2 regions of the Chryseomicrobium aureum genome follow, and region 1 is predicted to be linked to the other one. Evidence: riboswitches for the same ligand, from Rfam matches in the RefSeq annotation. Region 1 holds a riboswitch; the other holds the start of a gene.
What was found. A riboswitch is a leader RNA that binds a small molecule or an ion and turns the genes downstream of it on or off. The one in region 1 is predicted to bind cobalamin.
Positions count from the first base shown of each region.

Region 2: another riboswitch for cobalamin. It lies ahead of ACF3OH_RS11255 (ABC transporter substrate-binding protein); the one in region 1 lies ahead of ACF3OH_RS12970 (ribonucleoside-diphosphate reductase subunit alpha).

Region 1 covers NZ_CP171117.1:2,464,693-2,476,587, forward strand. Annotated here, with positions in the region: gene ACF3OH_RS12935 (ABC transporter ATP-binding protein) at 1-640, shown strand, start outside; gene ACF3OH_RS12940 (energy-coupling factor transporter transmembrane component T family protein) at 603-1,310, shown strand; gene ACF3OH_RS12945 (DMT family transporter) at 1,360-2,262, shown strand; gene ACF3OH_RS12950 (RNA polymerase sigma factor) at 2,362-2,832, shown strand; gene ACF3OH_RS12955 (hypothetical protein) at 2,951-3,823, shown strand; gene ACF3OH_RS12960 (hypothetical protein) at 3,876-4,529, shown strand; gene ACF3OH_RS12965 (ribonucleotide-diphosphate reductase subunit beta) at 4,567-5,604, opposite strand; gene ACF3OH_RS12970 (ribonucleoside-diphosphate reductase subunit alpha) at 5,618-7,834, opposite strand; cobalamin riboswitch at 7,963-8,147, opposite strand; gene ACF3OH_RS12975 (undecaprenyl-diphosphate phosphatase) at 8,434-9,261, opposite strand; gene ACF3OH_RS12980 (DedA family protein) at 9,271-9,882, opposite strand; gene ACF3OH_RS12985 (ABC transporter permease) at 10,103-10,444, shown strand; gene ACF3OH_RS12990 (PspA/IM30 family protein) at 10,457-11,122, shown strand; gene liaF (cell wall-active antibiotics response protein LiaF) at 11,173-11,871, shown strand; gene ACF3OH_RS13000 (sensor histidine kinase) at 11,868-11,895, shown strand, end outside.
Region 2 covers NZ_CP171117.1:2,165,133-2,171,052, reverse strand. Annotated here, with positions in the region: gene speB (agmatinase) at 1-762, shown strand, start outside; gene ACF3OH_RS11265 (DUF1934 domain-containing protein) at 902-1,321, shown strand; gene argS (arginine--tRNA ligase) at 1,318-2,982, shown strand; cobalamin riboswitch at 2,987-3,125, shown strand; gene ACF3OH_RS11255 (ABC transporter substrate-binding protein) at 3,255-4,205, shown strand; gene ACF3OH_RS11250 (iron ABC transporter permease) at 4,198-5,193, shown strand; gene ACF3OH_RS11245 (adenosylcobinamide amidohydrolase) at 5,194-5,920, shown strand, end outside.

The DNA of each region.
Region 1 (11,895 bases):
GCATGAAGCAAAGCTAGAGCTAGCAGCGGGAAGTATCACAGTACTTGCCGGACCGAATGGAGCTGGGAAGTCGACTCTCTTGAAGGCACTGGCCGGACTGATTCCAAAAGCAGATAGACAACAAAGTGATGAAACGATTGGATATGTCCCACAGTCACCTGAGTTTTTATTTATCACACCTTCCGTTCGACAGGAAGTTAGTTTTGGCGGAGGTCTTCGTACAGAAGAGTTCTTAACTAAACTTCTATTAGAAGGTGTAGCAAATTCTAATCCCTTCGCCGTCAGTCAGGGACAAAAACGTAGGACAGCAATTGCGGCGATGCTGAACGATGGGCGACCCGTGTTGCTTCTTGATGAACCGACTGCGGGTCAGGATGCGTTTGCACTGCATGAGCTTGAAGACGCTTTATTTCAAGTTGCAGCAGAAGGTACCGCCGTTGTTGTGGTTACACACGATATGAATTTTGCAGAGCGTATTGCAGACTCGATGCTCTTATTGAAAGATGGTGTACTTAGTGGCCCGTTCCATCCAGCAAACGTCTTCTCAGACCCTAGCTTACTCAGGACGTATCGTTTAGTCCAACCGACAGGAGGTGCTCGCGATGTCGACGTGGCTTCATCGCTTGAATCCGTCCATTAAAATGCTTGTGACATTTGTGTTTATATTTGCACTCGCTTTTTATTTTGACCCATGGACACCGCTTTTTGTATTTATTGCCGTGCTAGTAGTTCAGTTACTGTTCTCCCGTATCAACTGGAAACGTTGGGCGCTACTCATGTTGCCGTTCTCACTTGGAGCGGTCGGGTACTTTTGGACGACGTACGTTTTCGGTACATCTGATGATCGACTGGAAACCGCATTATCGCTGAGCTTTCGTGTATTTGCCTTTTCGTCGTTATCTCTCTTGTTTGTTCTGACGACGTCTCCGATGCAATTCATCATGAGTGTGATGCAACAATTGAAGCTTTCTCCAAAGCTTGCCTATAGCCTTCTAGTGGGTTATCAGTTTCTTCCGGTTCTAAAAGATGAGTTCATCCAGATTCGTCAAGTGCAGCAACTTCGCAAGCCACAAGTTCAGAAGTCAACTCTTGCAAAGCTACGAGCACTTCCAAGTGTGGCAATCCCTTTACTCGCTGGCGCTGTTCGAAAAGCGGAGAAAACAGCGTTTGCAATGGAAGCGCGAGGATTTACAGGCACACGTGACCGAACGTACTTCCATGAAGTGCGTTTAGAGCGGTTTGATTTCTATTTTTCCGTGGTCCTGATTGTGATTTTCACAAGTTGTTTAGTTGTAGGCGCAACTCTTTGATTTCCCCTGACCTGCCTGCTACAATTCGTACAGGAAAGGTCGGGTACATATGAATTTACAAAAGAAATGGGTCATGGTCGTCATTGCGATTTTTTGTGCCTTATTATGGGGAAGCGCGTTCCCTGCATTAAAATTATCGTATAGTGAACTCGGCATCCCAAGTACTGGAATCGCGGAACAGATGTGGCTTGCTGGACTCCGCTTTTTATTTGCAGGTCTACTAGTCCTTGGTGGTTTACTACTAATCAAGCGAAGTGCATTAAAACTAACGCGTAGACAATACGGCATCTTGCTGATTTTCGGAATCGTTCAGACGACTCTTCAGTATTTGTTTTTTTACGTTGGAGTTTCGAACACATCAGGGGTTCAGGCGTCTATTATCATCTCGAGCAATACGTTCTTCACAATCTTGCTTGCTCATTTTATCTATGCGAATGATCGACTCGGGTGGCAGAAATGGTTAGGTCTTGCTGCCGGATTTACAGGAATCTTTTTCGCCAACTGGGGCCAATCGTTTGATGGAAGCTTTGAATTTCTGGGGGAAGGCTTTTTACTTCTCTCTGCATTTACGAGTGCGGTAGGAACGATTATGGCGAAAGAAATGGGGAAAGGCATTCATCCGTTCACGTTATCCGGCTGGCAACTTACACTTGGTGCGATTTTACTTCTCATAACCGCTTTTCCATTTGCCGATACAGCCTCGCTTACATGGACACCTTTAGCTATAGGTTTACTTCTCTACATGGTAGCTTTGTCCGCGATTGCATTCGCTCTATGGTTTGCAATTTTGCAGTATCATAAAGCAAGTCACGTCGGGATCTATAAGTTTTTTGTTCCTGTAAGTGGCGTCGGTTTGTCTGTTCTATTGCTCCCTGGTGAGACATTCACATTGCCAATTTTGTTAGCTCTGGTGTTCGTAGCTTTCGGAATTTATACGGTTAATCGTTCTTAAAAACCACCCTGTGCGGTGGTTTTTTTATTTTATTTCATTTCTCATCAACTTTTTCCAGTTGTCTCGGGTAGTATAGGTGTAACACGAAGGAGGACTTGTATGGACCGGTCACAATTCCAACAACTGTATACAGACTTTGCCCCTGACCTTTATCGGATGGCTCTTGCTATTACGGGACGCCGTGAACTAGCAAAAGATGCTTTGCAGGAAACGTTTCTTCGCGTTTACCGATTTTCGAGCACATACGATTCCAACCAACCTGTGAAGCCTTGGTTGTATCGAATACTTATCAATGAATGTCGACGTCTACAGAAAAAAGAAGCACGAAGTTTTCCTTCAAACGGACTCGAAATCGAACAATCCACTCCTTCTAGAGAACCGTTTAGTGATGTGATGGATGCTGTTTCAAAATTACCAGAAACCTATCGTGTACCCTTCCTTCTCAAATATATGGATGGTTGGAAAGAATACGAAATTGCCGACTTTTTATCCGTGAATGTCAATACATTAAAATCTCGTCTCGCAAAAGCCCGGGAGCTAATGCGTACGAGTTACGGGGAGGGTGTTTAAATGGAGAAATGGGAGAACGAATTAAAGAAACTTTTTATCCGTGAATGTCAATACATTAAAATCTCGTCTCGCAAAAGCCCGGGAGCTAATGCGTACGAGTTACGGGGAGGGTGTTTAAATGGAGAAATGGGAGAACGAATTAAAGAAACTTTCTACAGAACAGAAGGATATTGAAGATGTTTGGGAGCGAATTAATGGGGAAATGGATCGAGATTTACGAAAAGAAAGGAGGCGATTGATGATGCAGCGTTCCTGGATAGGTGCTGTAGCTACAATGGTAGTAGTACTTGGGACTCTCATTTATTTTTCTATAAACAATCAATCACCAGAAATGACTTCACAACCCCCCTCTCCAGAGATACCCAGTACGTCTAATTCAGATTCGACTACTACTGCTGGAGATGATCAGCTGACAAGAGGTGAGCCTGGATTTGTGGAACAGGAATTAACCAAGATAGATGCGCGTTTCCCAGAAACGAAAGAGGTCCCGCTTCAAATTGAAGGCACAGAAGAAATGATTGCTATGAGCCGCGTCGTGCCTGGGAATTTTGCTTATGTTCTATACGCAGATGAAGAGCTTTATGAGATTTCCTTTGATTCTCGTTTCGACTCCAACACTACAGATGAATCTTCAGCTTCTATTGTGGCGCGTAATTCATTAGGCACTGCTTATCCGGAGGTGAAGCTACAAATTGATACAATTCCTGGGAAAAAGCCTACAGAACTAGCTTCTGAGAAAGCGGCTCTTTTAGAAGAAAAGTATTCAGGCGCCACAATTGACTCTGAACTTGTAACAGAACCAGTAGTGGGTTATAAGCTTCATGCGCGTGAAGGCGACTCCCCTTCTAGTGAAGTCACTACTATCTATGTACTCGACCAACAACATGATGAATCTACAATTGTAGTAACTCAAACCGTATTTTTAGAAGCACAAGAAGGCCACGGTGCCCGTTTCTTTTCTATGCTAAAAACATTGCAAGTACTCGATTGAGTGTAAATTTTTTGATTGAGGGAATAGAAAGTGAAAAAGGAGGCATCGGATTATGCGAAAATCAATAGGGTACGCTGCTATTCTCGGAATCGCTATGATTGCGCTCATTTATTTTCTTTCTTCTGGCCTCTTCCCTGGTAAAGAAGGTGACTTAGTCGATGAGCAACAAATCGATGAAAACCTTGAACCTACAGAACAGCCGATCGCTTCACTTCCTGAGGTATCCAATCATCCAGAAACAAAAGAAATCGCATTAGAAATTGAGGGTGTGCAACAAACTGTCGAGATGACACGTTTTTCAGATGAACTGAATACGTACGTTATCTATGTAGACGAGTCTCTCTTCACAGTAGAAGATGGTCTCTCTCAAACGATCACAGCCAAAGAAAGCCCATTGATCACGCTGACAATTGAAAGTGTACCTGATCAAACACCGCAACAAGTGGCGCGAACTAGAGCCGAACAATATCGCCAAGACTTCAGTGTGAAAGCTCCTGTAGAAGTCACTGACCCACTCGGCGCACTTCATTTAGAAGGTTCTTCAGAGACAGAAGAACTCGATGTCTATCTTTTGATGAATCCTATGCAAGATGTTACTTTTCTTTTAACGCTCCGCTACCCAGAAGGTGCCGAAGAAAACTATGCGCCGCGCTTACAGGCTATGATATCTTCATTTCAGATGGAAGATATGCGCGAGACCGAATAAAGAGAGCCCTTGTTCACTACTGAACAAAGGCTCTTTCTTATAATTCATCAAATCCATTATCAACAACATTTACTTTTACATATTGTCTCGACTTCTGCTCAAAGAAATCTGTCTTTCCTTGATCGACTTCCTCGTACGCTTTGATCCATCGAATCGGATTTTGACGTACTTCCGGATATGGCTTCTCAGCACCTAGTTGGTTACATCGGATATTGGCCATAAAACGAATGTACTCTTCCACATCGTCTACTTCTAAACCTTCAATCTTATTCCCGATTACTTCATATGCCCAGTCAATTTCAAGTTCTGCTGCTTGTTTGAACGTTGCCGTGACTTTGGCTCGCTGTTCTGGTGTATCGAGATATGGGTGTTCTTCCAATAACGACTGATAGATTTTAACGAACAAGTCGACGTGAAGCTGTTCATCTCGGTTGATGTAATTGATCATTGTACTTGTTGCGACCATCTTTTGATGACGTGCCAGATGATAGAAATACGCAAAGCCCGAATAGAAGAACAACCCTTCTAGGATTACATCATAAATGACAGCATCTAAAAGACCCTCCACAGTTGGACTTTCCGCAAACGATTGATACCCTTCAACTACGAATCGATTGCGTTCCTTCAAACTGTCTTCTGTTCGCCAGTAGTCAAATACACGCTTTTGCTCCGACTCGCTGACGAGACTTGAGAGTACATATGAATAGGAATGATTATGAATTACTTCCTGCTGCCCCAAGATGATCATCAGTGCGGACAAACTTGAATCTGTGAGGTAGTCAGCCACTTTTCCTGCGAAGTCTGTTTGGACACTATCGAGAAGTGCTAAAAGCCCGATGATTTTTAAAAAGGATTCTCGTTCATCTGCAGACAACTCTGGAAACTGTCGGATGTCTTGGCTCATATTGATTTCGAAAGGCGTCCAAAAGTTCCCGAGCATTTTCTTATATTTTGGATACGCCCAGCGAAAACGGACGTCATCCCAGTTTAATATGTTCGAGGATTCGCCGTTCACGATTCCAGTCGAGCGGTTAGGTGCTTGTTCGTCTAGTAGTATACGTTGTTTTAGTTCCAACTTTGTCTCCCCCTTAACTTGAACACGAATCGCAGTCAATCAATTCTATGGATGTTGATCGAACATAGTACGTAGATTTCATTTTTTGTTTCCAGGCTTCTAAGTGGAGTGCGAGTAACTCTTTTGCCTGTATCGTGTTTTGTACATAGAAGTTTAAAGATATACTTTGATCGATATGTTTCTGTCGTGCTGCATTTTGTCGAATCGTCCAGTGTTGATCGATATAGTACGCCGACTTGTAATACCATGTCGTTTCTTCATTGAGCTCTGGCGCTGTTACGGGAATCTTGTAGTCTTTCTTTTCTTCTGAGTAGCGCTTCTGGAAAATCGGGTCAATACTTGCTGTCGTTCCCGCAATGATTGCAGTCGATGAATTCGGAGCTACAGCCATCAAGTATCCGTTTCGAATGCCCGTCTCTCCAACCTGCTTTTTCAATTGTCTCCAACGCCCGGACGTGTAGCCACGCTTTGTAAAGTACGTCCCCTGTTCCCAATCAGAGCCTGTGAAGAGCGGATAGCTCCCTCTTTCTTGTGCAAGGTCGGCTGACGCTTGAATTGTCAGGAAGGCAATTTCTTCATAAAGTTCATCCGCCAGTTCTACCGCTTCTTTCGACTCCCATCGAATCGCTTTTTTCGCAAGGAGATGATGCCAGCCAAATGTACCAAGTCCGATTCCCCTGTAACGAAGGTTTGTACGCTTGGCTTGTGGAATCGGGAGGTCATTAAGCTCGATGACGTTATCTAGCATACGAACTTGTATAGGAATTAACCGTTCGAGTACACCGTCTTCCACCGCGCGAGCTAAATGAATAGAGGACAGGTTACAAACGACAAAGTCCCCTGGGTGACGTTTTGTAACAATGATGTCGTCTTCAATGGTCGTCGACTCAAACTTCGTCGCCGACATGTTTTGCATAATTTCCGTGCATAAATTACTGGAGTAAATCATGCCTTCATGGGCATTCGGGTTTTGTCGATTGACCTCGTCTCGGTAAAAATGAAATGGCACGCCGGTCTCTAACTGACTTTTCATGATACGCTTCATAATATCAATGGCTGGAATCGTATCTTTCGAAAGTGCTTCATTTTCCACACATTGCTGGTATCGCGTACGGAATGTTCCGCGTCCTTCCTGCTCGTCATAGCAGTCTTCTAAAGAGAAGCCCATAAGTGTGCGTACTTCATGAGGGTCGAACAAGTACCATTCCTCACGCGCCTCTACTTTCTCCATGAATAAGTCTGGCAAGCAAACACCTGTAAAAATGTCATGCGCACGCAGCCGTTCATCCCCATTGTTTAGACGTAAATCCAGAAATGCCAGAATATCTTTGTGCCAAATGTCGAGGTACACAGCAATTGCACCTTGCCGCTGCCCGAGTTGGTCCACACTGACTGCTGTGTTGTTCAGTTGTTTGATCCAAGGAACGACACCGCTTGAAGCATTTTTGAATCCGCGGATGCTTGACCCTCGACTCCGAACTTTCCCCATGTATACACCTATACCTCCACCATATTTGGAAAGATTCGCAACGTCGGTGTTACTGTCATAAATCCCTTGCAGGCTATCGTCGACTGTATCGATGAAACAACTAGAGAGTTGTCCATTCGGTTTCCCGGCGTTAGCTAATGTAGGAGTTGCCACTGTCATGTAGAGATTGCTAAGTGCCCAATAGGCGTCTTTCACTTTTTGTAACCGATTGGTTTTTTCCTGACGATGAAGTGTCATCGCAATCATAAGCCATCGCTCTTGTGGAAGTTCTACGATTTCCCGGTTAAAGTCTCGAGTCACGTAGCGGTCAACGAGTGTTTTCAAACCAATATAGGTGAATAACTGATTACGCGATCGGTCGAGCCAGCTACTCATCTCGGTCAGTTCTTGTTGACTGTAACTCGTAATCACTTCTGCTTGATAGAGTCCGCGTGCAGCAAGTCGGTTTGCTTCTTTGCCAAACACGGTATGAACGTCTTCTACAGCTACATTTCGTTTAGTAGCAACTTGCGTATAGAGTTGTTCTTCATAGAGTGTAGCGGCGACAAATGTGTAGTACGGGTGTTGTTCATCAAGTAAATTTAATGCTTCTAGACTCATAGCGTGTAGCCATGCGTCCTCCGCGCCTTGCGGGTGACGAATTTTCCAGCGTTTTGAGAGACGCCAAAATTCGTCTAATTGTTCAGCAGTAAACAGCTGCTTGAGTCGTTCTTCGCTGCGGAAGAGGGTATGCGTCGTCATCGGAATTCCTCCTTTTTGACACAAAAAAGCGACGGCTCTCCTTTTCAGGGAAACCGTCGCTATAAACGACAAAAAAACGCGTATGCCTAAAGGCGTCTCGCGTTCCCTTCTCAATCCCCGAAGAAGGTGAAGCTCATGCGAGAACAGGCAGGTCTACTGGCTTGTGCATCTTCCTTCTGCCGTGCCTTCCCACGTTCTCACGCAGTGGCTTGTGTTGGCAGTCGTCCGCACTTACAGTTGCGGGGACAGCTCCAGTTTTTCACTGGATTCCCTATTAAACCATAGATATGGTACCTGTAACTCGCTTCATCACTAAATGTTGTGTACTTGTGTTTATTAAACCATAGATATTTGGAGAAAGGAAGTCTTGACATTTGGGAAATAAGGTCGAAAGTATGAGATTCGGGATTTGGATGGGAGTTCGGCAATTGTGTCGGGCGTTTTGGCAATTGTGTCGGGAGATTCGAGGGTTGTTTGGCGAGTTTCGACTTCTAATTCCTTCCGTTCACCAGATACTGATATTATGGAAACTAATTCCACGCCTAACCCCACCCCAAACAAAAACCCGCTCCTTCAAATAGGAGCGGGCCAATCAGATCTTATAAAAATACGATGAAGGCTAGAACCGTTGCAAGTACCATACGATAAATCGCAAACGGTGTCAGTTTCACGCGCGCGATTAACTTCAAGAAAAACTTGATAGAAATTAATGCGAACACAAATGCACTGACAAATCCAACGGCATAAAAGCCCATGTGGCTCATATTGATTTCTTCCATGTTCGAAATCAACGATACCGCACTAGCACCGAACATGATCGGTACCGCCATGATGAATGTAAAGTCCGCTGCCGTCTTGTGGTCAAGACCAAGTAAAACTCCCCCTGAAATCGTTGCGCCTGAGCGCGAGAATCCTGGCCACAACGATAAACACTGAATCAAACCGACTTTCAATGCTTTGCCGTATGTCATGTCATCCAAAGTTGTAATACTTGGGTTTTTCGGTCCGAACTTGTCCGCAATAATCATGAAGATGGCTCCGACAAATAAGCTGACGATTACCCATTCAATCGTGAATAAATACGAATCGATAATATCTTCGAACAACAACCCTAAGACACCTGCTGGTAAAATCCCCACCAACACGTGCGCAATGTTGAAGCGATGCCCTGGAGCTGTGCCTTCCATCTTATGTAGACCCACAAGACTTAAAAGACGCTTCCAGAAAATAAACACAACCGCTAAAATCGAGCCGAGCTGAATGACGACTTTAAATGTATTCGCTGAACTCTGCCCTAAAAACTCTTTCGTCTGCAGCCACAAATCATCCACGATAATCATGTGACCCGTAGAAGATACCGGTGCAAACTCCGTCATCCCTTCCACAAAACCAAGTAATAATGCTTTTAATAATTCAATAATTTCCATGAGATCTCCTTATGAATGTTTCTTTTTCTTATTTATAAACCAAATAAACCAAGCAATGGCTACCAAAACTAGGACTACGTAGATAACATTCGAATAAATATCAAAATAGCCGACGAGCGTATGCCAATTTTCCCCGAGTGCCGCACCTACGGACACGAGAATCGTATTCCAAATCACAGTCCCCAGCGTTGTGAAAAGTAAAAACACACTAAATCGCATATTCGACATCCCCGCAGGAATCGAAATTAAACTGCGCACAAGTGGAACCAAACGACCAAAAAATACAGCCCACGGGCCAATGCGGTCAAACCAGGCTTCTGCCCGGTGAATATCTTCTTTCGTGACACGTAACCAACGACCATGTTTTTCAACGATTTTCTCAAGTCGCTCGACATCTAACTGCAGTCCGATGAAGTATAAAATTACAGCACCCGCTACAGAACCAAGCGTAGCCACTGTAATCACACCGACAATTGTCATTGATGTCGTCGTTGTCATGAACCCACCAAGCGTCAAAATGATCTCGGAAGGAATCGGTGGAAATACATTTTCAATCATGATTAAGAGAAAAACGCCCCAGTAACCAAACTCACTGAGCCAATCGGTAATCCATTGCTCCATAATAAGCCGCCTTTACTTTGTACTTGACCTTCGAGTCTGTTCCCGAATTCACAATACATGAAACGTCTCCTATATATAAAGGTTCCCCGAAATAGTATAGCAGATGACAAGGTGTAGTGCCTCTACATCTTAAGACCGATAGGAAAATCGGCTTAGCGCCCGTTTGGTCAAACGAAAAACCCTTCTATACTTAGACTATACAAACAAGGAGGGAAACATGATGAAAAAATTTCTATACGTTTTACTCGGCATCACTGGCGCAATCGTCGTGTTAGCCAACTTAGGCTCGCTGATCGGACTTGCCTTTTCCGCACTACTCGTTATCGGAGGACTTCACTACTTCCTTCAAAGTCATTCCACGCTTGGTAAGGTCTTTTGGGCAACTGTTGGAATCGTCGGATTACTGACAGCTGTTTCAAACATCCCAGCTTTCATCGGCATCGCAGCACTAGCACTTGTCTGGTATGCGATCCGCAAATGCAGTGACGCACCACTTACACGCAGCTCAAACGATCCATTTGAAAACTTTGAACGTGAATGGAAAACAATCAACAAAAACTAAGGAGGAACTTCCATGACAAACATTTTTACTCGACTAGCTGAAACCTTTGAACACGATGTACGCCAACTTTTCGACAGACCGAAAACTGAGCAGGAGCGACGTGACAACCCTATTCAGGCCTTAAACGTCTATGTACGGGAGGCAGAAAAACGTACAGAACAGACCAAACGATGGGTCGACCGACAAGCTCACTTAAAAGCAAAACTGGAAGAAGAACAAAAGCAGGCACAAGATTTGTTGACGAAACGCCAAGAACAATATGAACTGGCTCTTCTTACAAATGAGCAGGACTTGATTGACTTTGCGAAAATGGAAGTAGACACGTATGAAAACCGTATCCACGTGCTAACATCTAGCATTCAACGCGCGACGGATGAATTAATTATTCTAGAACGCAAGCATGAGGAAATGAAGCATAAAGTGAAAAATATGAAAGTGCGTCAACTACAACTGATGAGCACGGAAAATGTTGCAAAAGCACACCGGGACATGGATCAAGTGATTGAGGAATCATTGCACGCTCGCCCACTTGCTTCTCACGAAGAAATGGAGCGTTATTTTGAATCACCGAAAGCGCAAGAACCTGCTGAGGAGACAACACCAGCTTCGACTTTAGAAGAACGCCTGGAGAACCTATCAAAAAAGCAAGAGACAAATGAACAATCACGTGTAGAATAGAAAGCAGAGGGAACTCCCCTCTGTTTTTTCCAACGAGAGGGGGAACACAAATGACGAAAGACAACCAGACCAACCAGTACTCGCTTATTCTAATCGGCTTCCTCACATTACTTGCAGCCGAGACATTGCTGTTTGAAAACGGCTCAATCGTGGTCGTCATCATTGGGTGTGTGCTGATTTACATGGGATTACGCAGAGACAATCGCGTATTGTTTTGGATCGGTCTCGTGTTATTGTTTATCTCGGTATTCTCGATGGTCACCACGCGCTTACTACTCTTTGGAATTGTTCTCTATATCCTTTATAAAGTCTGGAAAAAGGAACCAATTCCGACTTGGGAACAACTTCACTTTTCAGATACGACAGCGGATTCACCTGTTTTACAACAACGTATGTTTTCAACTCAAGTCACCTCTTCCGAACCATACGCATGGAAAGATGTGCATATCCAAAGCGTGTTTGGAGAATATGATTTAGATCTTACGAACACAATCTTGCCAAAAGATACTTGTTTTATATCGATTCGAAAAGTAGTCGGCAAGACGACTATCCTTGTCCCATATGGCGTGAACGTCCGAGTTTACTACTCAACTATCATTGGGGAAGTCTGTGTATTCGATGAACCCGTAACACGACTTTGGAATCAGAGTTTTTATAAAGAAGACCGCAGTTCGACAGACGCGGATTCACCTGAACTGATAATTACTGTAGCTAGCTGGCTTGGGGATTTGGAGGTGCTGCGCAAATGAGACAGTTTACAACGCTGTTCCTTG
Region 2 (5,920 bases), 300 kb from region 1:
CCAGGTTCTCGTTTTGGCCCACAGCGTATTCGCGAAGTGTCAATCGGTCTTGAAGAATACAGCCCGTATCTCGACCGCGAGCTAGATGACGTAAACTACTTTGACGCAGGCGATATCCCACTCCCATTCGGAAATGCGGAGAAGAGCCTTGAGTTGATCGGTGGCTTCATTCGTCAACTACTGCAAGACGGCAAAGTCCCAGTCGGAATGGGCGGGGAACACTTAGTATCGTGGCCGGTCATGAAAGAAGTCGCAGCGGTTCACAAAGACCTTGCAATCATTCATATGGATGCGCACACAGATTTACGTGTGGACTATGAGGGAGAGCCTCTTTCTCACTCGACACCAATTCGTAAAATCGCTGAACACATCGGGCCGCACAACGTCTATTCATTCGGAATCCGTTCTGGAATGAAAGAAGAGTTCGAGTGGGCAAAAGCGAACGGTATGGAAATTGCAAAGTTTGAAGTATTGGAACCACTGAAAAAAGTGTTACCAAAACTTGAAGGTCGCCCGGTATACGTGACGATCGATATCGATGTCTTAGACCCAGCGCATGCACCTGGAACGGGCACAGTAGACTGCGGTGGTATAACAAGCCGCGAGCTACTTGCTTCGATCCACGCAATCGCAAACTCTGGCGTCAACGTGGTCGGCTTTGATTTAGTTGAAGTGGCACCGATTTATGATTCATCGGAGCAAACAGCAAACACGGCTTCAAAATTGATTCGTGAGATGTTGCTTGGGTGGATAAAAGAGTAAGAGTTCAAAACACGGAAGTCGAGGTATTCTCGATTTCCGTGTTTTTTTGTAACAACACTCCCACCTTCACAATCTCCCCAATCTCCCGTATACTAAAAAGGTTATAGAAATAACCAAATACCGAAAAGAGGGCTTGAGAATGACCGAACAGGCAGGGATTCCGATTCAGCTGAAGATTGTGTCGACCTTCAAGCATCCCGGAACAAAAATGACCCAGGAATACCACCGAGCAACTGGCTCGATGTATTACAAACAACAAAAACGCTTCTTACGGTTTGAAGAAGTGACAGAAGAAATCACCCAAACCCTCGTTAAATTTGAAGGGTCCGGTGGCTACATCCGACGGCGCGGCGTCGCGGATATGCGAATTGAGTTCGAACTTGGACAAAAAACAAAAGGGCACTATACAATGCACGGTCACACGATGCCGCTGGAAGTATTCACGAGTCGAATCATCCATACAGAAGGCCACGACCGCATTGAATATTCTCTTTATCAAGACAGTGAAAAAATGGGCGATTACACAATCGACTATCATTATACGGAGGTAACCGAATGAATGCAGTAGAACAACTTCAACAATCCATTAAAGACGCTCTTCAAAAAGCAGTCGACGCGACAGGTCTAGCAGGCGACCAGTCGGTTTCGATCCACTTAGAAGCCCCTCGTGACAAAGCAAACGGGGATTACGCGACAAACGTTGCTATGCAACTCACAAAAATCGCGAAGAAAAACCCGCGTGCCATTGCTGAACAGATTTTAGAGAAACTTGAAACAGAAGGAACATCGATTGAATCTGTTGAAATCGCGGGACCTGGTTTCCTAAATATCCGTACAAAAAAAGACTACCTGCAACAAGTCATCAACACAGCTTTTACAGCGGGTACGGCATTCGGTCGCTCAGACACTGGGGAAGGCGAAAAAGTACAAGTCGAGTTTGTCTCTGCGAACCCAACAGGCGACTTGCACCTCGGCCACGCGCGCGGAGCTTCTGTAGGAGACTCACTGTGTAACGTTCTTGATTTCGCAGGCTATGACGTGAGCCGTGAATATTACATCAACGACGCTGGAAACCAAATTCACAATTTGGCGCTTTCGTTAGAAGCACGCTACTTCCAAGCGCTCGGGCAAGACCGGGACATGCCGGAAGACGGTTACCATGGACAAGATATTAAAGACATTGCTGGGGAACTTGCAGCAAACGACGGGGACAAATACGCATCTCTATCGGACGAAGAACGTTATGAATTCTTCCGCAGCTACGGGTTACAAAAAGAACTTGAGAAATTGCAACAAGATCTAGCAGACTTCCGCGTGAACTTCGACGAGTGGTTCTCGGAGTCTTCACTTTATAAAAACGGCAAAATTGACGTGGCACTGGACAAGCTTCGTGCGAACGGCCATATCTACGAAGAAGAAGGCGCGACCTGGTTCCGCTCGACAACATTTGGCGATGACAAAGACCGCGTACTGATCAAACAAGACGGCAGCTACACATACTTGACGCCAGACCTTGCGTACCACGAAGACAAGATCAACCGTGGTTTTGAAAAGCTGATCAACATTTGGGGTGCGGACCACCACGGGTACATTCCACGTATGAAAGCAGCCATTCAAGCGCTCGGTTATGACCGCGACACGTTAGAAGTCAGCGTCATTCAAATGGTGCAATTGTATAAAGACGGCGAGAAAATGAAGATGAGCAAACGTACAGGGAAAGCTGTGACGATGCGTGAACTAGTAGAAGAAGTTGGGCTCGATGCAGTGCGTTATTTCTTCGGTATGCGTTCAGGCGATTCGCACATGGACTTTGACCTTGACCTGGCTGTTTCTCAGTCAAATGAAAATCCTGTTTATTATGCACAATACGCACATGCGCGTATCTGTTCAATCCTTCGTGCAGCAGAAGAGCACCAGATGGCAGCTTCGGTTGAAAACTTGTCCTTGTTAACGGACGAAAAAGAGATTGACTTGATGAAAAAAGTGGGAGACTTCCCACAAGTGGTGGCAGATGCAGCAAAACTTCGTGCACCGCACCGCGTGGCAACGTACATTCAAGAACTAGCTGCACAGTTCCATAGCTTCTACAATGCCAACAAAGTATTGGACCCAGAAGCAAAAGACTTGTCACAAGCACGCCTTGCACTGATTTCGGCTACGCGCCAAACGATTGAAAATGCACTGAAATTATTAGGGGTTTCCGCTCCAGAGAAAATGTAGTACGCTAGACACAACACAACAAGGTGCTCAAGTAACGGATTGCTTGAGGTAAAAGGGAAGCTGGTGAAAGTCCAGCGCGGTCCCGCCACTGTAAGCGACATCAGTCGTAAGCCAGGAAACCTGCCTTGTTGAATGCGCCGTGAACCTACGAGGATGGGTTGGTGTAAGTCGACTATGCCTTTTTGCATGCTCTAGCCGATTTATACCTATTTTTACCCGTCTTTCCGTAGAGGAAGGCGGGTTTTTTACATACACAGAAAAGGGGAAAGACAATGAAAAAATGGGTAAGTTCACTTTTAGCAGCCACGTTACTACTAGGGGCATGTACGAACGAAGAAGCAACTGAAACTCCGGAGACGTCAACAACTCCGGAAACAGAAGATACAGCATTTCCACTCACAGTTACTGATGCAGTGGGCAATGAAATCACTCTGGAAGAAGCACCAGACGCTATCATCTCGATGATTCCGAGTAACACGGAAATCTTGTTCGCCTTAGGATTAGATGAAGAAGTCGTAGGGGTCACAGATTACGATAACTACCCAGAAGCGGCAACGACGAAAGAAAAAATCGGTTCATTTGAATTTAACATCGAAGTGATGACCGCTCTCCAACCCGACCTAATCCTTGCACATGAATCGAGCTGGTCGTCAGCAGAGGCAGGTTTGCAACCACTGATTGACTCAGGTGTGCAAGTATTTGTCGTTGACAATGCAATGAGTTTTGATGAAACGTACGAGACCATTCTCGACATCGGAGAAGTGACGGGGAAATCAGAAGAAGCTGATCAAGTCGTTTCAGATATGAAAGCGCAAGTAGAAGAAGTAGCGAGTAAATTAGAAGCGGTTGAAACACCGAAAAAAGTTTTCTTAGAAGCATCGGGGGACCCTGAAATCTACACAGCAGGCCAAGGTACATTGAATCAAGAACTACTAGACCTTATCAATGCAGAAAATGTTGTAGCGGACCAAGAAGGCTGGCTGATGATGAACTCAGAAGAAATCATCTCACGCAACCCAGATGTCATCGTCTTGACGTATAACTACATGGAAAATGCCGTGGATGCTGTGAAAGCACGACCTGGATTTGATCAAGTGACAGCAGTGCAGCAAGATGCTGTCATAGAAGTGAATGAAGATATTACAACGCGTCCGGGACCGCGTCTTGCACTGGCTCTTGAAGAGCTTGCAAAGGCTGTCTACCCGGAAATTATGAATGACTAGAAGACCTCTTGGCTGGATTGTATCGATCTTGCTGTTAGTCGCTTCAATCTGGCTCGGTGTCTCGATTGGTGCCGTCCAGATTCCAGTATCCACTTTATGGGGAGGGAGCGAGGATGCAACCGCCTCAACAATTGTCTGGAATATCCGGATGCCGCGTGTGTTTCTCGCAGCCCTTGTCGGAGCTAGCTTAGCAGTGGCTGGAGCTGCATTCCAGGCATTATTGAAAAATCCACTTGCTGACCCGTACACACTCGGTGTCTCTTCCGGCGCATCAGTCGGAGCCGTGGCAACCATCTTTTTTGGATTGTCTTTCCCTTTTTTTGGGATGTTCACATTACCGCTACTCAGTATGGTCGGAGCGGTTGTCACACTCATCGTCGTGGTTTCATTCGCCCGCATGATTGACCGCTCACTGCGGATGGAAACTATCATTTTGACAGGGATTATTACGAGTTCCTTTTTCGGTGCCATGATTTCGCTCATGATCGCTTTAACTGGCGAAGAATTGCGCCAAATTATTGGCTGGTTACTCGGAAGCGTTGCCATGCGCACATGGACACACGTGCAAATGATTGTACCGTTCGTGGCGATTGCGGGTACATGGCTTTTATTCCGAGTGCGAGATTTGAATGCCCTACAACTTGGTGAAGACCGTGCACATCATTTAGGGGTCAATGTCGCGCGCGTGAAAAAAGAAGTCCTCGTTGCAGGTTCCATGTTGACTGGGGCAGCGGTAGCAGTTTCGGGAACGATTGGATTTGTCGGTCTGGTCGTGCCGCACATGGTCCGGCAATTATTCGGTGCTGACAACCGGCACGTGTTGCCACTCAGTATGATCAACGGCGCATCCTTACTCATTTTATGTGACTTGGTGGCACGCACGATTATCGAGCCGACCGAGCTACCAATTGGTGTCATGACCGCATTCATAGGGGCACCTGTATTTGCGTGGATTTTCTTCCGCCAGCGACGAAAGGGCGTGAGCTAGATGTTACGAGTCGAAAAGATTTCCGGTGGTTACGCCCATCCTATTGTCCATGATGTCTCGTTCACAGTGAAACCTGGAGAAATCTTAGGGATTCTCGGTCCGAACGGAAGTGGGAAGTCGACACTTTTGAAGCTTGTCAGTGGACTGCTCTCTGCATCCTCTGGGAAAGTCTCTATCGAAGACAAGCCAATGACATCTTATAAACCAAAAGAACTCGCACGCAAGATGGCCGTGCTTCCGCAATTGCCGCCCCAAAGTTTTGGGATGACTGTAAAAGAAGCGGTGTCGCTTGGACGCTACCCGCATCAACAAGGGTTGTTCTCAAGCTGGAAGACAGCGGATGAGGAAGCTGTCATGGAGGCCATGCAGATTACCCAAGTTGTACCGTATGCGTATCAAGAAATTACGACATTATCGGGTGGGGAGCAGCAACGAGTATTTGTCGCACAAGCACTTGCCCAGCAAGCGAATCTTCTTCTTCTCGATGAGCCGACGAATCACCTAGATATCGCACACCAAAAACAATTGCTTGATACGTTAAAAATGCATGTACAAACGCAAAATACAGCCGTCGTCAGTGTATTCCACGATATCAACCTGGCTTCTCTTTATTGTGATCATTTGTTGCTCCTGGAAAAAGGCCGCGTGTCCGCCTACGGAGAGCCACATGAAGTTGTTGCAAAAGAGACTCTCGAAACGGTCTATGAGACACGTCTAGATGTCGCGG